2 regions of the Sporosarcina sp. Y838 genome follow, and region 2 is predicted to be linked to the other one. Evidence: a T-box and tRNA genes for the amino acid it is inferred to sense, from the RefSeq annotation. Region 2 holds a T-box; the other holds one or more tRNA genes.
The links. The T-box of region 2 lies ahead of tyrS (tyrosine--tRNA ligase). A T-box ahead of a tRNA ligase gene usually reads a tRNA of that ligase, here a tRNA-Tyr.

Region 1: it encodes a tRNA-Tyr, which carries the amino acid that the T-box ahead of tyrS (tyrosine--tRNA ligase) is inferred to sense. The anticodon was not compared.

What each region holds. Positions count from the first base shown of each region.
Region 1 covers NZ_JBXCJD010000004.1:54,250-65,998, reverse strand. The annotation lists gene AC1TO4_RS06830 (N-acetylmuramoyl-L-alanine amidase) at 1-570, shown strand, start outside; gene AC1TO4_RS06825 (Mrp/NBP35 family ATP-binding protein) at 651-1,706, shown strand; gene gerD (spore germination lipoprotein GerD) at 1,729-2,340, opposite strand; gene AC1TO4_RS06815 (KinB-signaling pathway activation protein) at 2,483-3,172, shown strand; gene AC1TO4_RS06810 (polysaccharide deacetylase family protein) at 3,245-3,907, opposite strand; tRNA gene AC1TO4_RS06805 (tRNA-Asn) at 4,101-4,175, shown strand; tRNA gene AC1TO4_RS06800 (tRNA-Thr) at 4,179-4,254, shown strand; tRNA gene AC1TO4_RS06795 (tRNA-Glu) at 4,382-4,453, shown strand; tRNA gene AC1TO4_RS06790 (tRNA-Tyr) at 4,550-4,633, shown strand; tRNA gene AC1TO4_RS06785 (tRNA-Gln) at 4,754-4,828, shown strand; gene AC1TO4_RS06780 (sensor domain-containing protein) at 5,018-6,751, shown strand; gene rocF (arginase) at 6,832-7,737, shown strand; gene sigW (RNA polymerase sigma factor SigW) at 7,909-8,472, shown strand; gene AC1TO4_RS06765 (anti-sigma factor family protein) at 8,484-9,119, shown strand; gene cdaA (diadenylate cyclase CdaA) at 9,248-10,084, shown strand; gene AC1TO4_RS06755 (CdaR family protein) at 10,077-11,396, shown strand; gene glmM (phosphoglucosamine mutase) at 11,436-11,749, shown strand, end outside.
Region 2 covers NZ_JBXCJD010000005.1:145,007-156,755, forward strand. The annotation lists gene AC1TO4_RS08995 (alpha/beta-type small acid-soluble spore protein) at 1-153, opposite strand, end outside; gene thiI (tRNA uracil 4-sulfurtransferase ThiI) at 234-1,436, opposite strand; gene AC1TO4_RS09005 (cysteine desulfurase family protein) at 1,440-2,570, opposite strand; gene ezrA (septation ring formation regulator EzrA) at 2,665-4,356, opposite strand; gene AC1TO4_RS09015 (GAF domain-containing protein) at 4,549-5,028, shown strand; gene megL (methionine gamma-lyase) at 5,083-6,294, opposite strand; gene rpsD (30S ribosomal protein S4) at 6,854-7,456, shown strand; gene AC1TO4_RS09030 (hypothetical protein) at 7,720-7,905, opposite strand; gene AC1TO4_RS09035 (DUF3243 family protein) at 8,080-8,385, shown strand; gene AC1TO4_RS09040 (cobalamin-binding protein) at 8,555-9,367, shown strand; gene tyrS (tyrosine--tRNA ligase) at 9,518-10,783, opposite strand; T-box leader at 10,836-11,032, opposite strand; gene AC1TO4_RS09050 (hypothetical protein) at 11,264-11,449, opposite strand; gene AC1TO4_RS09055 (hypothetical protein) at 11,599-11,749, opposite strand, start outside.

The sequences.
Region 1 (11,749 bases), on a different contig from region 2:
TTGGACGGAGGAGCTTCATTTGAAGACGTTGTAGAGCGTGACATCACTCTGAGTATTTCACATGAATTGAAAAAGCGTCTTGAAAAGAAAGGGGCAACTGTTATCATGACGCGGATGAAAGACGGTGATGCTTTGGCTGAACATGCACCGCAAGAAACGTTTGGAACCATAAGGCAACGTAAAATGGCGGATTTGCAATTAAGGGAAAGTATCGCGATTAAAGAAACTCCGGATATGTTCATCAGTGTGCATGTAAATGCCATACCCCAAGAAAAGTGGCGCGGTTCCCAAGTGTTCTATCACCCCGAAGGAGATCCGAACGGTGAATTTTTGGCGAAATCAATTCAAGAATCATTTAGAACGAATTTGAAAAACACGGAAAGGGTTGCGATGGCGATAAAGGGTGTCTATTTGTTGAAAAAAGTACCAACTCCGGCAGTCCTCGTAGAAACGGGTTTTATCTCTAATAACGAAGAACGAGCTCTATTGACAGATCCTGCGTATCAAGGAAAAGTGGCTAATGCAATAACTGAAGGCATTATAGAGTTTCATACTGCGGACGAAAGGTGAGCTGAAAACAATCCTTGAAAACAGAATACTATGTTATACTTGGGGAAGAATTAATTAACCTCCAAGGGGTGTCTATATTGATGAACGAACAAGCAGTACGTGAGTTATTGGGACAGTTGAAAGATCCATTTTTACATAAAACGCTTGCGGAGACGAGTGGAATTATTGGCGTGACGATCAAGCCTGAGAAAAAACATGTCAGTGTCAAGCTCGCAATCGCAAAAATTAACACAGCCGAACAAATGGGTCTTCAAACGCAAGTTGTCGATACATTGAAAGGAGCAGGAGCCGATTCCGTCGGTATCCGTTTCGAAGAATTACCGGCAGAGGTGCTAGAACAGTTCCGTGGAAAAGTGACAGAATCGGAAGCTCAAGATATTCTGTCCCCATTGAGTAACGTAGAATTCATTTCAATAGCTTCTGGTAAAGGAGGCGTAGGAAAGTCGACTGTGTCGGTAAACCTTGCTGTAGCGCTAGCTAGGCTTGGGAAAAAAGTCGGTTTAATTGATGCGGATATTTACGGATTCAGCGTTCCTGATATGATGGGCGTAACTGATTTACCAGTGGTTCGCGGTGATCGGATAATCCCGGTGGAGCGACTTGGTGTCAAGGTTATTTCGATGGGTTTTTTCGTTGAAGATAATGCGCCTGTAGTATGGCGTGGCCCGATGCTGGGGAAAGCGCTTGACCAATTCTTCCGTGACGTTGAATGGGGGGATCTCGATTACCTGTTTCTCGACTTGCCACCCGGCACAGGAGATGTAGCACTCGATATCCATCAAATGATTCCGACTTCTAAAGAAATCGTCGTGACGACTCCGCATCCCACAGCTGCATTTGTGGCTGCGCGTGCAGGAGCGATGGCGCTTCAAACAGATCATGAATTGCTCGGAGTTATTGAAAATATGTCTTGGTTCCAATCAAAAGCGTCAGGTGAACGTGAATTTGTATTTGGACAGGGCGGCGGTGTGAAGCTGGCCGAGGAACTCCGCACAGAGTTGTTAGGCCAGATTCCACTAGGTCAACCAGACTGGGATGAAGAAGACTTTGCTCCTTCAGTCTATGCAGAAGACCATGCTATTGGAAAAATCTACATGGACATCGCGGCAACTATTATTACAAAAACAGAAAAGTGAAAAACAGAGAAAGTGGAGAAGGCTATTGGCCTCCTCCACTTTTGCTTTTCTCAGATTCGCCACCACCGCCGCCACCACCACCACTGCCACCGCCACTTTCTTCCGCTTTTGGATCCCCGGCTTTTAAAATGAGCTCTTGCCACTTCGTTTGCATTAACGGGCTGTTAATTGTTTCTTGAACGACCTTTTCGAGATGCTTTTTCATATTTGCCGATTGTGTAACTGTTTCCAGCTGTTTTAACATGTCTGGTTGGGAGAAAAATTCTTCCATTTGTTTTTGGAACGAAGCATCATCCATTAATTGCTTCATGATTTCTTGCTGCTGCTCTTTTACACTTTTAGCAAAACTTTCGTTGAATTTTGGATCTTCAAATGTCTTTTTCCAAAAGTCTTCTCCTTTTTTAGAAAGAAGCGTGTCTTCAACGGATTTCTTTACTACAGGTTGCTCCAAGATAAGCAGTTCTTTGAATTCGGGGTCAGCAAACATTTGCCGAACCGCTTTCTTTCCGTCCTCCGTCTGAAGTGAATCGGTCATCATTTTCTTCATTTCATCGTATGTTGGAGCTGTCGGCTGCGCTCCACACGCTGTCAGCAGAAAAGCTGTAAATAATAGTAGTAGGACTCTTTTTTTCATGGAAATCAAATTCCCTTCCACAAGCATTTTCATTTATTGTTCACAATCCAACGATAAATATGCATGAAACGTTTAATGAAATAGATTTTTCGTGAAAACGTTGTTACACTATTGGAAGTAATAAAAACGGAGGAACACTATCGTGACTATACGAAATTGGGTAAAATTCTTTTTTACAGCACTATTAATCGGAGGATTCGTAACGGGGATTGCAGGACTTATTATCCGCTGGGAATTCTTTTCTGGATATTTAACGAATGGTGAGTACGGGCAATTCATAGGTGCATTTCTATGGTTAATTTTTCTAGGTTTCACCATGAGCGTTGTCGCACAAATGGGCTTTTTTGCTTATTTGACAATTCATCAATTCGGTGTAAATATCTTCAAAACACTTACTTTATGGAACTGGGTTCAGCTTCTAATCATTGCGATAGTATTATTTGATCTCATCTTCTTCAGGTTCCAATTGACGACGGGTGAAACAGGACGAACAATGTTATATCTTGGATTGCTGGTAACACTTGTGGCTGTATCGGCTATAACGGCTTATTTTAAGGCGAAATGGACAAAGAAATATACACTTATTCCAGCACTGTTTTTCATGATTGTTATTACAACGCTTGAATGGTTACCCGCACTGATGGTACGTTCAGGAAATATCGATTCATGGGTAACAATGTTGCTATTCCCACTTCTTGCGGTAAATGCTTATCAACTTCTTGTGCTTCCAAAGTACAACAGGCAGTCAGATGAAGATAAGGCGAAACTTGAAGAACGCAAAAAAGCACGCCGTAAAGTCCAGAATGCTCAAAAGGCATCCAAAACAAAATGAAAAACAGTACAGTAGCCCATTTGGCGAACTGTACTGTTTTTTAAAATTCGGGGTATAATACAACCGAAATGTTCATTTGGGTATCTTCTTAACCTTCACTTTTGTTTCAAATAGCATTGTTTCCACCGAAATAAATGTTCGATCTTTGTTTAGTTTCTTCAATTCGGCTAAATTTATACGATCTTCACGATGGTGGGGAATAGATAGAATTTCCCCTTTAGTAACTGGTGGAAGATCACCACCTCGCCAAACTACAGATGAACCAAGAGCATTAATTTCCGCCTCCCAGAGCATGTTATGTAATGCTACTGGAAATACTTCATCACGCGTTCGGAACCAAAGAGGTTTAACACCGAATGTTTTTTCAAAACGCTCTAGCTGATCAATGAACAATGGTGTATTTTGTTCGTAGGCCATTCCTTCGTCCCCAAGAAGTCCGACTGGAATATTTTTTTCTTTGATAAGCTGTACAGTTTCAGGGAAGCGATCAGCCCACTTCATATCTACAAAAATGAGTGGATAAGGTTTACCTAATTCCTGGAACCACTGCTCGACTTCACTATCTCCAAATGAAATATTCACGGTTAGTGCAGAGCCGCTAGTACCGCGTACGATTACGGCAGGTTCCTCCGTTACTCGGAAGACAGATACTAAGGACATCTGTTTAGGTAAGGCAGGGAGGAGCAGGAGAAGCGCACAGCAGACGATAGCGGTGAAGAAGTATTTGTTTCTCATATGTTGTCCCCTTTAAACAATGTATAATATACTTTATGAAAGACAGTTGACTAATATGAAAAAGATGTGGTAATATATAAAAGTTGCTGTCGGGAACAAGCAAACAAACAAATTTTAAAAAAGACTTGATATATATTTTCTTCTTGTTATAATGGAATTTGTCGTAATGGCAATAACGTCTATACTTAATTATTCCGCAGTAGCTCAGTGGTAGAGCAATCGGCTGTTAACCGATCGGTCGTAGGTTCGAGTCCTACCTGCGGAGCCATATGCTTCCATAGCTCAGTAGGTAGAGTGCTTCCATGGTAAGGAAGAGGTCGTCGGTTCGATTCCGGCTGGAAGCTCCAGAGAAGTTCTTGTTCCTATAACTATATCTTCATCTTCATTAGGACTGGAGTAAGAAGACGCAGGAATGCGCCGCAAATTATAATTATTACGACTAGTAACACTTAGTTGAAAGTTATTATTTAATGAGGCCCCTTGGTCAAGCGGTTAAGACACCGCCCTTTCACGGCGGTATCACGGGTTCGAATCCCGTAGGGGTCATTAAAACTTTTTCATTACGTTGTAGTGAAATTAGTTTACCTTAAGTACTTAAATCTAATTTGTTAGGTTTAAAACTTAATTCTTTATACTATACTTGGTGGGGTAGCGAAGTGGCTAAACGCGGCGGACTGTAAATCCGCTCCTTCGGGTTCGGCAGTTCGAATCTGCCCCCCACCACCAAAACTTTTTCAACACAAAGTGTTGAAAAGAGTTTACCTCGAACTTAGAACACAAAGTGTTAAAAAGAGTTTACCTTGAATTATTTACACAAAGCGTTTAAAAGAGTAATCCTTCTACCATTGGGGTATAGCCAAGCGGTAAGGCAACGGACTTTGACTCCGTTACTCGTTGGTTCGAATCCAGCTACCCCAGCCATTTTTTTTTGCTTTACCAAAACCATGTGAAATCCAAATAGCTTTATTAAACCCTTCTGGAAATTTGAGAAGGGTTTTTTTGTTTCATGTTTAAGTTCATTTCAGTCTAGCACTTTAGCATTCATTTAATATACACTATTGAAAAGTATTGTGTCGAATTGTAAAGGAAACCTTAGAGAGAAGTGATTGTATGCCAGAAAATAATAAAATGATAGACGATTTAATACGTCATGATAGCAGTCACAGTCCGGAAAAAATGCTCAGAGATATAGCCTATGCACTTGATCAGTCAGCCATCGTGGCCATTACAGATCGCACTGGCAAGATAGTCTATGTCAATGCGCTATTTACAAAAATAGCACAGTACAGCGTTGAAGAGCTTGTTGGTGCCAACCACCGGATTATTAACTCAGGTTATCATACGCGTGCGTTTTTCAAGGATATGTGGGGCACCATAGGTTGCGGGAATAACTGGCGCGGTGAAATCTGTAATAAAGCTAAAGACGGTTCACATTATTGGGTGGATACGACAATCGTTCCGTTTCTGAATGAAAAAGGAAACCCTTATCAATACATTTCAATTCGCTATGACATCACAGCGCGTAAAGAGTCGGAACAACTGGTACGGAAACTGGCTTACAATGATCAATTAACAGATTTGCCGAACCGGACTTCTTTTAGGAAAATACTGCTAGAAGAAGTAGAGAAGTCTAAGGAACATCGTACAAATCTGGCAATTGTCTATCTAAATATCGATCGACTACGCTATGTCAATAATTCACTTGGTTATGAGGCAGGTGACTATGTTTTGTCTGTTGTTGCAAAGAGATTAAAAGATAGCCTCCAAGGAGAACAAGTTGTTGGCAGGATTTCGGGTGACGAGTTTGCAATACTTCTAAAGAATATACGAAATGCAGCACATGCAGAACAGCTCACACGAGAATTGCAACAATTGCTGGAGGAGCCGATTGAAGTAATGGATCAGCAGCATACACTTTCATTTAGTTTTGGCATCGCTCTTTATCCTGAGCATGCTAAAAAGTCTTCTGAACTGAGGATAAAAGCGGAAAAAGCCCTATCCATCGCAAGAGCGAATGGCGGCGGTGGCGTTGAAGTCTATCAACACGGCACGGCGTCCAATACCTTGGAACGAATTTTATTGGAGAATGAGTTGAGAAAAAGTGTTGTTCTCGGTCAATTGCATTTAGATTATCAACCTAAGGTAAACTTGAAGACTGGAAAATTAGTGGGCGTTGAAGCACTCGTACGGTGGAATCATCCGGATCTCGGCAGGATTTCGCCAGATAAGTTCATCCCGGTCGCGGAAGAAACGAAAATCATCATTCCTTTGGGAGAATGGGTGCTACGACAAGCGTGCAGGCAGGCGATGGAGTGGCAGGAACGAGGATATGCGCCTTTACCGATTGCTGTCAATATGTCCGCCGTCCAATTGGAAGAACCGGAGATTGTCAAAACCGTAAAAATGATACTCGATGAAACTGGCCTTTCCGCGAATTTAATCGAAATTGAATTAACGGAAAGTGCGTTTGCGGATAGGCAAGACATGCAAGAGAGAATTAGGGGAATAAGGGATTTAGGTATTACAGTATCCATTGATGATTTTGGGACGGGCTATAGCACGTTCAGTTACCTTAAAGAATTGCCTGTGGATACAGTGAAAATTGACATGTCTTTCGTACGGGATATACATATGAATGAAGACAGCCTTGCAATTGTCAAGGCCATTGTAACACTTGCGGATACATTTGGTCTGAACGTCGTTGCTGAAGGCGTTGAGCAAGAAGAACAAGTGACTATTTTGAAGAATTTGGGATGTCGTGAAGGGCAGGGGTATTATTTCAGTAAACCTACCCCGCCAGATGTGTGTGAAAAGTTAATGGAAAAAGTAGATAGAAACGAATAATTATTCAGTTATTTGTCGAGTTGAGCCAAACCTTATTGTAGACTTACAATAGATATATAGAAAAGGGGGAGGTACTTGTCATGAAACGTTTAAATATATCGATAATAGGTGTTCCGCTCGATTTTGGACAGAGTCGTCGTGGAGTAGATATGGGTCCAAGCGCAATTCGATATGCAGGCATTGTTGATAGAATGGAATCGATAGGGCATGAGGTGACGGATGAAGGAAATATCCGTGTAAGTGTTGTGGAACAGAAAAAACATAAGGATACGAATTTGAAGAATTTAGACGAAGTCATACAAGCGACCACAGATCTTGCGATGAAAGTGGCTGAAGTCTTGGATGCAGGTCGATTCCCACTCGTTTTAGGAGGGGATCATAGCATTGCAATCGGTACATTGGCGGGTCTTGCAAGTAAGTACAACAACCTTGGTGTAATTTGGTATGATGCGCATACTGATTTTAATACAGCTGAAATCTCACCATCCGGCAATATCCATGGGATGCCTCTTGCTGTAAGCGTAGGCCTTGGACATGAAAGTCTCGTCAATATACATAGTAAAGGGCAAAAAATTAAACCGGAAAACATTGTCGTTATTGGTGCGCGTTCGGTTGATCCTGAAGAACGTCTATTGATTAAGGAATCGGGTATTAAAGTTTTCACAATGCACGAAATAGACCGTTACGGAATGACAACAGTGATGGAAGAAGCCATCGCTTACTTACGCTCACATGAAGTTGACGGTGTCCACTTGTCCCTGGATCTTGATGGATTGGATCCGTTATACACACCGGGAGTCGGGACGCCTGTGCCGGGTGGCATTAGTTACAGAGAAAGCCACCTGGCAATGGAGATGCTGGAAGACTCAGGAATAATTACTTCCGCCGAATTCGTAGAAGTAAATCCAATTCTTGACGAAGGAAATAAAACTGCTGATGTTGCAGTAGGTTTAATGGGTTCATTGTTTGGAGAAAAGCTACTTTAATCGGTATTGAAAGCCCATCCGGCTCCTAAGATGGGCTCTTTTTCTTATTTCCATTAATGGAGGAAGTATTTAGTAAACTCTGGTAAAATAAAATTAATATAAAAAATGAAACCTGTCGCCACCTTCAAACGTATAGAAGGGACAGCCGCATAGAGCGGAGGATGAAAAACATTGGATGAACTAATCAATAAACGAATAAATGAAGTTCTGAAAGGCGATCAAAATGCATTTGAGGAGATCGTAACGTTATTTCAGCATCGCTTGTACCAAGTGTGTTACAGGATGCTCGGAAATGCGCAAGAGGCGGAAGATATTTCACAGGAAGCATTTGTCCGTGCATATATCAATATTCATACATTTGACCAAAAGCGGAAGTTTTCAACTTGGTTGTTTCGAATTGCAACGAATCTATGCATCGATCGTATCCGCAAAAAGAAACCTGCTTATTATCTTGATGCTAATGTACCAGGTACGGATGGTCTGAATATGTATTCGCAACTTGCTGCAACGGACGAACTTCCGGAAGATGAAGTTGAAAGAATGGAATTACAGCAACGTATCCATTATGAAATTGGTAGGCTCCCGGATAAATATCGTTCTGTCATCATTTTAAGATATATCGAAGAATTACCGCTGCAAGAAATTGGTGACATTTTAGGGCTACCTTTAGGGACCGTAAAGACCCGTGTTCATAGAGGGCGGGAAGTACTTCGGAAACAGATGGGTACCATGTAGGAGGGAATAATATGAATACGTGTCCGGAACAAATCGTTCACTTTATGCACGCGTATTTAGATGGCGACATTAGCCGCGATGAAGAGCGGCAGTTGAAAGAACATTTAGATAGCTGCTCAGAATGTAGAGAAATTATGAATGGGTTAACCGAGTCCATTGCTTTTATAGGAAGTGCTGCTCAAATAAAAGCACCAGATAAATTTGTTGACGCTGTCATGGCGCGTCTTCCAAAAGAAAAGTCCCAAGCAGGTGCTCAGCGCTGGTTGCGAAAACATCCACTATTTGCGGCTGCTGCCCTATTTTTCGTCTTGATGAGCGCAACGCTTTTTTCAAGTTATGGGAATGAACAGCAATTTTCAGTGACAAAACAACCGAATCTAATCGTTGAGGGACAAACGGTACTCGTTCCTGCTGGGGAAACCATTGAAGGGGATATTGTTGTTAAAAACGGTACGCTCCGAATTGATGGAAAAGTAGATGGTGATGTAACCGTTATTAGGGGTTCTAAATATATGGCCTCTACGGCGGTTGTAACAGGCAAGAATGAGGAGATTGATAAAGTCTTTGATTGGCTATGGTACAAAATGAAAGAAACAGCCAAGGCAATCATCCCAGCGTCAACTGAAAAGAACCAAGACGGGGAGTAAACAGAGCGACCGATGCTACTGCCGCGAGCAGGGACGGTCGCTCTTTGTGTGTTGTGAGGAAAGACAGTCGAGTACTGTTATGCTATACTGTACGCATAAGAAACTGTTTGTGAAGGTAGGCGGAGCACATGCCCAAATGGCAAGAATTAATTGATTTCAGTCCAGTAGCGGCACTTATTAATATCATAGATGTGCTTCTAGTCTGGTTTGTTTTTTATAAACTGATTACGATTATAAAAGGAACGAAAGCCGTTCAACTTTTAAAAGGGATATTTGTGATTATCATCGTTCGATTTCTGACAGACATTTTCGGTCTTGATACGCTCAGATTTTTAATGGATCAAGTACTCCCGTTCGGATTTTTGGCAATCATCATCATCTTCCAACCTGAGCTCAGGCGTGGACTTGAACAACTGGGACGAGGACGACTATTCGCTCGGACAAATATACAGGAAGAGGAAGAGCGGGAACGTCTCGTTGAAGCAATCATGAAATCGGTTAGCTATATGGCTAAACGTAGAATTGGTGCACTCATTTCCATTGAAAGGGAAACGGGGTTAAGTGAATATATTGAAACCGGTACTCGTATGGATTCCGCGATTAGCTCGGAACTTCTTATCAACCTTTTCATCCCGAATACGCCACTCCATGATGGTGCAGTGATTATACAGCGTAACCGAATTGCGGCGGCAGGCTGTTACTTACCATTGTCAGAGAGCCCGTTCATTTCAAAAGAGCTCGGGACTCGACATAGAGCGGCAATCGGAATTAGTGAAGTAACGGATGCCGTGACAATTATCGTGTCGGAAGAAACGGGCGCGATCAGTTTAACTGCGAATGGAGATATTGATCGGAATCTTGGAATGGAGGAGTTTGAAGAACGACTGAAAAGAGTGTGGTTCGGTTCAACTCCTGAACTGAAAGAATCTTCTATCTGGAAGTGGAGGAGGAGAACTAATGGATAAGTTTATGGATAGACCATGGTTTCTTCGCTCCACAGCCTTAATCCTTGCACTCATCTTTTTCTTCTTCGTGCAAGCGGAAGAGAACTCCAATGGCAAAGCGGTTGGGGATGCGAGAGACAGCATTCGTGACGTGAATGTAGAAGTATATTATGACAACGAAAACCTTGTTGTCACCGGAGTACCGGAAACGGTCAATATGACAATTGAAGGTCCGGCAAATATTGTACAATCAACGAAGTTAGTAAAAGACTTTACACTACGGGTTGACTTGTCGAGTTTGCCAATGGGTAAACATACTGTCAAGATTCAACATGAAAACATTTCCGAAAAGCTGGACGTACAGATTGATCCTGCGGAAATCGACGTTGTTATTGAAGAAAAGATAACACAGTCATTCCGCGTTGACCCTGAAATGAATGAGCGTTTGCTTGCAGAAAACTTCCATGTTGTAAAAATAGATGTTGATCCAGCAACAATCGAAGTGACAGGTGCCAAGAGCGTGATTGAATCCATCAGTTTTGTAAAAGCCTCGATTACGGGGGACAAAGAAATTAACAAGACATTCGAGCAGGAAACCAGGGTCCGTGTGTTGGACAAGGATTTGACGAAGCTGAATGTGACAATTGTACCTGAACAAGTAAATGTCAAAGTCGAGATTGCAGAATACAGTAAAGAAGTGCCAATCGTACTTAAGTTGCAAGGGACTCCCGCTGAAGGTGTAACTGTCGATTCTATTGCGACTGATAACAAATCAATTAGCTTATTCGGGTCACGTAAAGTGCTGGATCAAATCAAAGAATTCGTCGTAGATGTGGATGTATCTAAAGTGAAGAAATCTGAAACGTTGGATCTTGAGTTGAAAAAACCTAAAGGCGTTTCAGGGATGTCGTTGGATAAAATCAAAGTAAAAGTAGCGGCTAATGAAACGAATCCGGATTCAGAATCAGATTTAGAAGAGACCAATCCGGATGACTTGGAAGAAACAGATGATGCCGCTAGCACACCGAAGCCGGACGAGGATGTGAAAGTCTCATCGAAAGATTTACGCGATATTCGCGTTGCGGTACAGGGATTGGACGAGAAATTCACCAGTTCATTTATTAAGCCGGCAGACGGGTTAGTCGTACTGACTGTCACTGCAGAACAAAATGTAATCGATGCATTAAAGAGTTCAGATTTCACTATCTATGTCGACGCGTCGGGAGCGACGGATGAAGGGGAACAGATTCTGCCTATAGTAGTAGAAGGCCCTTCAGATGTACGATGGGAAATTTCCGATAAAGAAGTAACGATGCAAATTGAACTTGCCTGACATTCAGTTGAATGGATAGGATTGAAAAGGAGAATGAAAATGACAAAGTATTTCGGAACCGATGGTGTTCGTGGGATTGCAAATAAAGAATTGACGCCGGAGCTTGCTTTTAGGCTAGGAAGATTTGGAGGGCATGTGTTAACGAAAGAATTCCAAGGGAAGTCACAGGTACTTGTTGGAAGGGACACTCGTATCTCTGGTCACATGCTTGAAAATGCGCTAATTGCGGGTCTTTTATCAACGGGTGTTGAAGTGATGACTCTAGGGGTTATCAGTACACCGGGGGTCGCTTATTTGACACGTGTCATGAACGCCCAGGCCGGAGTTATGATCTCAGCTTCACATAATCCAGT
Region 2 (11,749 bases):
TTCTCCGCCGACGGATCCGTTGGCACGCGATGAAGCATCTGGTCCCATTTGTACACCAAATTCTGATGCAATTTCATTTTTCATCTGATCAAGAGCTTGTCGTACACCTGGAACTAGAAGCTGATTTGAGTTACCGCTGTTGTTGTTTGGCATGTTTGACACCTCCTTGTACATATAGAATGTACAGAAAAGATAAATTCATGCAGGACGTATATATGGTAATTTCTTCATCCTCAAAGCAAATCTTCGAATTCGTCTTTCTCTACAAGCGGTAATTCAATCGTGACTCGTTTTTCAATTGCATCAAGTATCATTGGATGAAAATCGGCAAAGCTTTCATAATAAGCGACTTTTTCGAGTTTCGGTTTAGTTTTCGGATTTGAAGACGAGAAAATTGTGCAACAATCCTCATAGGGTCTTATTGATATTTCATATGTCCCAATACTTTGTGCAATATCAATAATTTCAAGTTTATCTGTCGCAATGAGCGGACGCAAAATAGGGGTCGAAGTAACAGCATTGATGGCTGTTAAGCTTTCTAGTGTCTGACTTGCGACTTGACCAAGGCTTTCTCCTGTGATTACGGCAAAAGCATTCACTTCCTCACGTACTATATCAGCGATTTGAAGCATTACTCTCCGCGTTGTCGTCATCGAAACGTTATCTGGTACTTGTTTGATAATTGCTTGCTGTATTTCAGTAAAAGGAATGATGTGAAGTCGAACAGCAGCACCAAAAGAGCTTAACTTTTCTGCAAGATCCATCACTTTCTTTTTAGCCAGCTCGCTTGTGAATGGAGGGCTGGCAAAATGAATCGCATCAATCGACACGCCACGTTTCATCATCAGATATCCAGCAACCGGACTATCGATACCGCCCGATAACATTAAAAGAGAATGGCCATTCGACCCAATCGGCATTCCTCCTGCACCTTCATATATTTTGGCTGTCAGGAAAGCCCCTTCAATCCTAATATCAATATGAAGGACAATATCAGGTTTTTTCATTTTTACGCCTAGTTCAGGATAGCTTCGCAACACATGCGAGCCGATTTCAAGTTGCAATTCACTGGTCACCAGTGGGAATCTTTTGTCCGTTCGTCTCACTTCAACTTTAAAAGTTTTTCCTGCAGTTTCAGCTGCTCCAATAACCTCTATCGCTTTTTCTTTAATCGCTTCTACTGTCGCATCGCATTTAGCAACTGGACTGAATGATTGGATACCAAAAACATGTGGCAAACGAGTTATCGCTTCTTCCATATCTCGTTTGTCTTCTGCATATAGAAACATACGGTCACGTTCAGGTTTTATGACGACTGTTTTTAAATCACTTAGTGCATCTTTAATATTATTACGCAACTTCTTTACGAACACATTCTTATTCCGACCTTTTAAAGACATTTCTCCGTAACGAATTAATAGTTCATTCCATTCCATTACTTATTTTCCCCCTCCAAGTAAATCCATGAACTTTGCGAATACTTGCTTTAGTTCTATGACTTCTTGTTCTACATTATTTTTCCCAAAACTGATGCGAATTACTCCATTTTTGTATTTCCCATTGACACCTATTGCTTCTATTACATGTCCCGCACTATTGTCTTTTGAGGAACATGCACTCGAAGTAGAAACAGTAATGCCATTTTCTTGAAAGAAATTAACAGCTACTTCACCTTTTATTTTATAAAAAGCGATAGATAATATATGTGGTGCTCCCTTTTCTGGTGCAAGTATAAGAACTTTCTCAAATTGACCTATAAAATCAATTAGTTGCTTTCTCCACTGTCTGAAGTCTTGACGTTCGGTTTCAACCGAACTAATCCGTATCGCTTTTGCTAACGCCACCGCGTCTGGAACGGAAACTGTACCGCTACGAAGACCATTTTCCTGTCCGCCCCCATAATTTATCGCCTGCGGTAATTTACCTTTCCTTAAAGCAAGTAAGCCCGAACCTTTTAAACCATTTATTTTATGAGCTGAAATTGTTATTGCATCAAGACCGTCATTTTCAATTGAAACCGGCAATTTCCCAAAACTTTGGACCATATCTGAATGAAATACAGCATTAGAATGTCCCTTAATGATTCGTGCACATTCGGCTATCGGTTGCACAGTCCCAATTTCATTGTTGACATGCATGATACTGACAAGAATTGTATCTTTCCTCAGCTTACTTTTCAACTCATCAACAGATATCATCCCTTGTTCATCAACTGACAAATAATCCACTTCAAATTTCTGTGACTCTAAATATTCCATTGAATGCAGAACTGATGGATGCTCAATTTTTGTCGTAATCAGGTGATTCCCTTTGGATTGCAAAGAACGGGCGAAACCGATTATAGCTAAATTATTCGCCTCCGTTCCACCCGACGTAAATAGGAGCTCTCCATCACTTGCACCTAGAATTGACAAAATTTGTTCTCTTGAACGTTTAAGAAGTGCTTCGGCTTCCTTTCCAGCAAGATGCAACGAAGCAGGATTTGCATAAAAACGTTTATTTACTTCCATGAACGATGTCAGTACGCCTTCATCTGGGGCTGTCGTTGCGCTATTATCAAAATAGATCATTGGTGTCTTCCTCTCAAGTGAAACAATTATGTGCGTGACAAAGCCACCTGCATTAAATGCCGGTGGCTATTTTTCTGTAATTCATAATCTTACCTTAGACATGTTCTTTTACAAGTTCCTCAATTCGTTTCATTGCACCAGGTTCTATTTCTTCAACGGCTGTTGCCGCTTCTTCCAATGCTTTTGCGTAACGAAACTGTCTGAAAGATTCTTCAGCATTCAGCAGTCGGCTATGCACTTCCGGATTTGAGGCACGGTATCTGTTTCCATATTGAATAATCCATTCAATAAGCAACACGTTTTCTAACATCTCTTCTACCTTTTCGCTAACATCACGTACAGCTTTCTCAGCGTTCTCCAAATACGAATCGACAAGCGCCATATTTAGCGGTACTTCCTGTAAACTTTGTGTCACGATATAGATTTGTTCATCTGCTTCTTCGAGACGGGCTTCCATATCGTCCGGTATTCCCGGTATATTTCCTTTATGGAGCATCCGATCCGCATTTTGTAATTTACGTGATAATTCGTTGAGTTTAGTTCGTACATTGTTCTCATCAATTCGTAAGTTTTTCATACGATTTGCAAGATTTGCTTGTTCATCGGCTATTTGTTCAAGTACATCGGAAATTTGTTGTAATTCTTCCTGTAAAATTGAATAGGCAGAAGCACCCCCCTCAACACGTGAAGTAAGTACTTCAAATTGTTTCTCAAGACTGGTCAACTCGTTAAGCGATTTTTGTGGAATTTGGGCTTCCTTTTCATCCAATCGGTAACTTTTCTGAACAAATGCCGCCTCATCCGACGTTTCTCTTGTTAATGTGGTTATTTCATACAGCCTTTCAGCAATCTGATTGTAATATTCATCTACGTAATGCTTTGCATTTACTTCATTTTCAAGCGCATCATAGAATGAATCAATTTGGTCATTCATTTCAGCTGCGCGCTGTTGTACAGATTCAATTTGAAGCCCTGCCATTTTCGACAACAATTCTTCTATTTCGAGTTCAATTGCACTGAAATTTTTCTTTAAGTCAAGATGTTGTAGATAATAGGATTGCTCTTCCATCTCTCTCGTCCCATTTCGAAGTTCTCGAATCGATGCTGGAATTTTACTTTGCAGTTCCGAAAGTAATGATGGAATTTCATGAATCAGTGAAAATACACGATTTCCTTTTACGGCCAATGAAATGACAATCTCACGAGCTAATAAGTAATTACCATTAGCAGTCAACTCATCATATTCTTCAAACTTCGAATTAAATGATTCCAGCTCCTTTTCAAGCGGATTCGCCGTCATTCCGAATGAGTGTTGGTGAGCAAGAACTGATTTGCGAGCTGCACGATGCTGTTCTTTTAGTTTTTCCATCTCAATACGATTTTTCTCTTCACTGCCGACAAGCTCGTTCAATTCAAATAAGATATCATTCATTTTTTTATCACAGAAATGAATGTTCTCCCGGATTTCTTTTTCCAGCAATGTGGCTTTCTTAAAACGGAAACGATCAACCATATCTTCGACATCAAATAAGAGCGTGTCGATTTTCGGCATATGTATATCCATCAATTCTGTCCATTCAGTCCGCCACCGTTCAAATTTTTCTTCGGTTTCGCCTGTCATGTTCAATTGTTTCACTTTCGTCATCTCTTCTAAAATCGGTTTGTGCTGAATCTGTAATTTTTCCTGTTCCAATCGACCGATTTCTTGGATATGTTTACGCCTGAATAAGAAGGCGATTGTCGTCAATATGATTAGTGCGATAATAGCTATGATGAAGGTTTTCATCGTAGTCCCCCTGTCCGAGTCGCTGTACCATGATATTATCCTATATAGTACCACGTTTAAAGACAATTGGTTGCGAATATGTATGATTTATAGCGAAAAATCTGTTTCCCCCTCAAATAATCAACAAAGTTTGTTTATAATCACCTAAATATGTATACTGAATTTTATTATTCACTAAAAGGGGTGCTCTAATTGTTTCAAGAAATAAATTATGCTACGGATTTAAATCTGAAATATAAACAACTGGCAGGTCAATTAGATGCATTACTGACCGGAGAGAAAAACGTCTATGCCAACTTGAGTAATGCATCAGCCTTACTGAATCAATTTTTAGACCGTATCAATTGGGTAGGTTTTTATTTGATAGATGACGGTGAACTCGTACTCGGTCCATTCCAAGGTCTTCCAGCATGTATTCGTATTCCTCTTGGAAAAGGCGTCTGCGGAACCGCGGCCGAAACGAAAGAATCCATTATCGTAGCTGATGTCGAGGCTTTCCCTGGACACATTGCTTGCGATGCAGCTTCGCAGTCTGAAATTGTTATTCCAATTGTGAAAAAAGATGTTATTTTAGGCGTTCTAGATGTCGATAGTCCTGAGTTGAATCGCTTCACTGAACAAGATCGGTTGGGCCTTGAACTTTTTGTAGAAACCCTTGTAAAACATCTTTGACCTTTTAACTGCTTTGGTTACCGTACATTCGGTCGCCAAAGCAGTTTTTTCAATTTAAGCTTGTTCAGTAATTGCTGCTTCCATTATCGAGAATGCCGATTTGAGATCAGCTATGAGATCCTCAGCATGTTCAAGGCCAACTGATAGCCTCAACAATGAATCCGTGATTCCCATTTGCAGCCGTTCTTCCACAGGCACAACTGAATGTGTCATCGTTGAAGGATGCTGAATTAGTGTCTCTGCATCTCCGAGGCTGACGGCAATTTTAATAAGTGAAAGGCTATTCATAAACAGCTGTGCCCCTTCTTTTCCACCTTTAATGGTAAATGAAATCAGGCCGCCTCCTGCACGCATTTGACGTTTTGCTATGTCATATTGAGGATTGTCTTCATCAAACGGGTAATAGATTACTTCAACAAGTTTTTGTTCTTTTAAAAAAGCTTTCAATTTTTCCGCATTGGCAGAATGACGCTCCATTCGAACCGACAATGTTTTCAAGCCACGGATTAAAAGCCAAGCATCAAAAGGTGAGATAATACCGCCAAAATCTTTTTGAACGGACATTCTAATTGTTTCTATTTCATCTTTATCCGCTCCAACGAGAAGACCAGCTATGACATCACCATGGCCATTAATATATTTAGTTGCGCTGTGCAAAACGAAATCCACACCAATATCTAGGGGATTTTGCAGATAAGGTGAAGAGAAGGTATTGTCAACGACTACGCGAAGCCCATGACGCTTGGCAACATTGACGACCGCATGAAGATCTACAAGTTCCATTGTCGGATTGATAGGCGTTTCAATGTATATACAGACCGTTTCAGGCTTAATAGCTCGCTCAATCTCTTCTTCAGTACCCATCCTAACCAAATCATGTGTAATTTTGTATTTCTGATTCAACATGCCCAAAAGTCCAAATGTACAACCATAAATACCGCGCGAACAAAGAATATGATCTCCGGATTTTGTCAAATGAACTAAAATTGTGCTCACAGCCGCCATCCCTGAACCGAACGCAAGTGAACCTTTTCCATTCTCAAGTGCTGTCATGCGCTCTTCTAGAACACGGACGGTCGGATTGCCCAGTCTTGAATATATATTACCTTCTTCAGCACCTGAAAAACGGTTCTCGCCTTGCAATGCTGTTTCAAATGAAAAAGTCGATGTTTGGTATAGCGGAACTGCCAAACTACCTTGGTGCGCCTTATCATCATACCCTTCATGGATGACGATCGTATCTTTATGCAAATTCTTATCGCTCATTTTATTCCCCCCTAGTTTGCCGCCGCTCACATTTCCTCTCCTAGTTTACCATTTAATAGTAGTCAAGAAAAGGATCCACACGTTGAACCATCGAACACAAGTTGCTTTCCACCATTATCCCCAGTTAAATATATAACACTCTACCCATAGTATTTGGAAAGTTCTCACTAAGTTGTTTGGTCTATCGAAATTCGTCAAATGATAACCCATCACACAATCACACCTATATTATATTGTATGAAAGTTCAAATAAGTATGATTTCATACTAAACCATTCGAACTATGGATGCTATTTCTTTATATGAATCATTTTACTTATTTTCATTTTCATTGATGATGCTTGACTCTTAGATCTATACTTGTTATGATGAAACTTGTGTAAAATAGTTGCAGCAGTTGTGTGTTTCAGGTTGTCCAGTCTATTCCTTTTACAAGGTGCATCGAGTAACTTCCTGGCTGCGGAGGCGAGGATGCAAGATAATAGAATGGCATTTGAATTGAACACATCTGGTTCTTATTTTACAACAAAATAAAACCAACAATAGAGGAGGAGTCTTTCATGGCTCGTTATACAGGTCCATCTTGGAAACTTTCCCGTCGTCTTGGGATTTCACTTACAGGCACTGGAAAAGAAATCGAAAAACGCCCTTACGGCCCGGGACAACACGGTCCTAACCAACGTAAAAAACTTTCCGAGTACGGAATGCAATTAGAAGAAAAACAAAAACTCCGTTTCATGTTTGGCGTAAACGAACGTCAATTCAAAACGGTTTTCAACAAAGCTGGTAAAATGCCTGGTAAACACGGTGTTAACTTCATGATTCTTCTTGAGACTCGTCTTGATAACATTGTATACCGCATGGGTCTTGCACGTACACGTCGTGCATCTCGCCAACTTGTTAACCACGGCCATATTTTGGTTGATGGAAAACGCGTTGATATTCCTTCTTTCAGCGTTAAACCAGGACAAGAAATTTCTCTTCGTGAGAAATCTCTAAACCTTGATGTTGTAAATGAAGCGCTTGAAGTGAACAGCTATGTTCCTGAATACGTTACATTTAACAACGACACGAAAGTCGGTCAATTTGTTCGTTTCCCTGAGCGTAGTGAACTTGCTGCAGAAATTAACGAAGCACTTATCGTTGAATTCTACTCACGTTAATTAATTATTGCTCTACAAAGCAATATCTAAAACCCCGGAAGTTGAGTAACATCAACAACTCCGGGGTTTTTTCTATTAATTAGCCATGAATCGAATTCCTACGAAACGAAACGAACTGGTGCACGTTTGGGACAGGCACACGAATTATAACGAAAAACAGCTACCTCCCTCAGAATGGCTCCCCCGTTGACTTTACTTCTTACTGCAACTATACACTTAACGACTAACCACAATACAACTGTAAAATATTATTTTGTTTAAGATTATTCGTTATCCATATTTGGATTTTGTTTGCGGAGCATCCAATAGTGTTGAATAAGTTGATTCTCATACTTAAAGTGCAATTCATAAAAATACATATGCCATTTCGGATCCAAATGTTCATAGTATTTCGCTAAAGTACCGTATAAACTTGTCTTTTGAAGAAGTTCTGCTAAACGCGGGTCCATTTATTCTCTCCTTTTTCTTTTCGTCTTTAATCAACGTATTCAACAGTCCCGGTTCTGAATAGGCAAAAAATTGACCTAGCTACAAACTGTAGCACTTATTCATTTCTTTTCCATGTTTACTTTGGTTGTTTTATGTAAATTATGCGTGTATAACGAAAAGGGAGTGCTGTTTAAATGGATATTAATAATAAAGTGCAGAGTGAATTAGCAGAAATCAATAACGAAACAAAAGACGAAATTTTGGTGAATTTTAATCGATTCAAGCAATATCTATCAGGTAAAGTTGAATTAGGTGAAAATATGGGGTTAAGCGAGGAAAAACTCACTAAAACAACAGAGTTAGTTGCAAATTATTTAGCAAAACACGAAGAACCTCGCAACCGTGAAGAAAAAGTGCTAATGGAACTTTGGAAATCCGGTTCTAAAGAGGAGCAAGGGATGCTTGCCCATATGCTCTTGGAAATGGTAAGAAGAGATTAAATTTGGTTATATACTCACTTTATTAAAGTCTAAAACAACAACCTTCGACCTGTCCATTATGGATTGGTCGATTTTTTTATTGAATAGCAATTCAATTATTTAATTTTTCAGAGTATGGACTCCCTAACTAATAAACAATGATATACTAAGATATACGAGGTGCTTAAATATGAAAATTATTTCGATTTGTCCTAGCAACACCGAACTGCTTGCTTATCTCGGTCTCATTGATCAGCTAATTGCAATTGATGACTTTTCCGATTGGCCAAGCGAAATCAATACTTTACCGAAGCTAGGGCCAGACTTATCAATCGATATGGATAAACTGGAATTGTATAATCCTGATTTGGTTCTCGCTTCCCTCAGTGTACCCGGTATGAAAAAGAACATCGAAGAGCTTGAGAAACGTCAAATTCCTCATATTGTATTGAATCCACAAAGTTTGAACGATATAGCGGATGATCTATTATCTGTTGGTAAAGCTTGTGGTATCGAAGAACATGCTCTCCAGATAAAAGCGGAATATATATCATTCATAAAGCAAATGGAAGAAAGGGCAAAAACAGTTGAGTTTACCCCAACCCTCTATTGGGAGTGGTGGCCGAAACCGGTATTTACACCTGGTGAAGTAAATTGGTTGACTGAGATTAGTGCCATTGCCGGTGGTCTGAACGAGTTCCGGGACGTTGAATTAGCGAGCGTCCAGACTGACTGGGAAGATGTGCTGAAAAGAGAACCTGATTATATTCTTCTCGCCTGGGTCGGAGTACGGACTGATAAAGTAAAGAAAGAAGTCGTTTTAAAACGGCCAGGATGGAAGGAACTTACTGCGGTAAAAAACGACTGTATGTCAATAATGGAAGAAGAATTGTATTGTCGACCTTCTCCGCGTTTACTCGAAGGAGCATTGAAATTAGCGAAAATGATTCATCCTGAAACATATGAAGATTTGGAGTTACCTAAATGGATTACCTATGTATGAATTGCAAAAGGCTGTTTTCCTAATTATTAGGAAAACAGCCTTTTGGTATACCTCATAAAGTCCAAACCTTCGAAACAATTGCTCCTTAACGAAATATTATTATCAGCTGAATTGAAAGTTTGCGAATTTGGTCTTCATTTATACCTAGAATTAAACAAATTTAACCATTTTATAATTTTTCTTACCGCGTCTAACTATTGTAAATGCGTCATCCAGACGATCTACTGCTCCTACTTCGTGAGCCGTATCCGTCACGCGTTCCCCGTTCAATGAAATCGCTCCGTTAGTCACATCTTCACGTGCTTGTCGTCGAGATGGTGACACACCCGCTTCAACAAGGAAGTCTACGATGTTTTTGTCTTCCTTAGCCATATCAAAGGAAGGAACATCTTTAAATGCGTCTTTCATTTCAATCGCAGTAAGTGTTTTCAATTCACCGCTAAATAATGCTTTTGATATACGGATTGCTTGGTCTAATGCATCCTGTCCGTGAATCAGCCGCGTCATTTCTTCTGCCAGTCTCAATTGTGCTTTTCGTAAATGTGGTTCTTCTTGAACGGTAATTTCAAATGCTTCAATTTCTGCTCGCTCCATGAATGTGAAAATCTTCATATATTTAACGGCATCGGCATCTGCTGTATTAATCCAGAACTGATAGAATTCGTAAGGAGAGGTTTTTTTCGCATCTAGCCAAACCGCTCCACCTGCACTCTTACCAAATTTCGTGCCATCTGCTTTCGTGACAAGTGGAATTGTGATTCCGAATGCTTTCACCTCTTCTTCATGCGTTTTACGAATCACTTCAAGTCCAGTCGTAATATTACCCCACTGATCTGATCCACCAATTTGGACACGACAACCATAATTGTTGAACAAATGATTAAAGTCAATTCCTTGAATAAGCATATAAGAAAACTCAGTAAAGGAAATACCACCCTCAAGGCGCGATGCAACATTGTCTTTTGCAAGCATGTAATTGACACCTAACAATTTTCCGTAATCACGTAAAAAGTCGATTATGCTCATTGAACCGATCCAGTCATTGTTGTTCACCATTTGTGCACCATTATCCGAATTGAAATCAAAAATCTGTTCCATCTGTTTTTTAATTGACGAAACGTTTTTATCTATCTGCTCAGTCGTTTGTAGCTGTCTTTCTTCCGAGCGGCCTGATGGATCTCCAATCATCCCCGTAGCTCCACCGACAAGTAAAATCGGACGATGTCCATGCATCTGGAAACGGCGAAGTGTGAGCAATGGAACGATATGCCCAATATGCATACTGTCTGCTGTTGGATCAACACCACAATAGAGAGAAATTTTTTCTTTACTCAGTAAATCTTCAAGACCCGCTTCATCTGTCTGCTGATACAATAAACCTCTCCACTTTAAATCTTCCATCAATTTTTCTTTCATTCTATTCCCTCCTAAAATTAAAAAAGCCCCTACACGATTTATAAAAAAATCATGCAAGGACGTTAATTATGTATTAACGCGGTACCACCCGGCTTGAGAATTACTTCTCCACTTAAAAACGCAATATCACCGCGTAAGCGTCACACTCCAGAGCTGTAATTCATGAATGGTAAACCGGGCAACTTTCACCAACCGCTGCCTCTCTAAACGGTGCTACCAACACTACTTCGACTCTTTCAAGGTGTGAATATATATATAACCATCATTCTAAACGAAATCGAGAAGTTGTCAAACATTTTCGGCTTACAATTATTGATATTTGACATAACAGGATAAATTACAATTCAATATTTCTAGATATATTTTGTTTTTTTACACAAATGAAGATAGAGGGATCATTATTTGGTAGTTCCTACAACGGTTGGAGGTGGTTCAAATTGTAAATATTATCGCCCATACCAATAACCAAACCGCGATACATCAATTCCAATAGTCTTCATCATTTTCTTTGTAGTTATTAATCTTCTCTATCATCTGTTTTGATAAGAATCCTTTCGCATTAAAGCTCTTAATGTAGTAAATACAAAAAAGCACTTGCTTATCAGTTAAATCATCCGACTCCATAATGGCTTCTTTCGGTTGCATCCTTTTTCTTTTTAGTTGCATCTATATTTGATGGACCTCTTACCCAAGCTTCGCGACTTTTTCTACTCTTTAACGTCCCGAGTTTAACATCATACTTCTCAGCTAATACAGCAAGCGTTATTTTTAGGCATAGAAAAAGCACCCCGTGGGATGCCTAGGCTTAATAATTGCTACACCATATACTTCTTGCATGCATCAATCATTTCCGTCAACGGGTTCGCACTTCGTATCTCCGTCCACGGAATTGTAGCGTCTCTGCTTTGTTCATACGCTCTACTCTTAGTAACAGTGCCATTGGTGCATAACGTAATTTCCCAATAC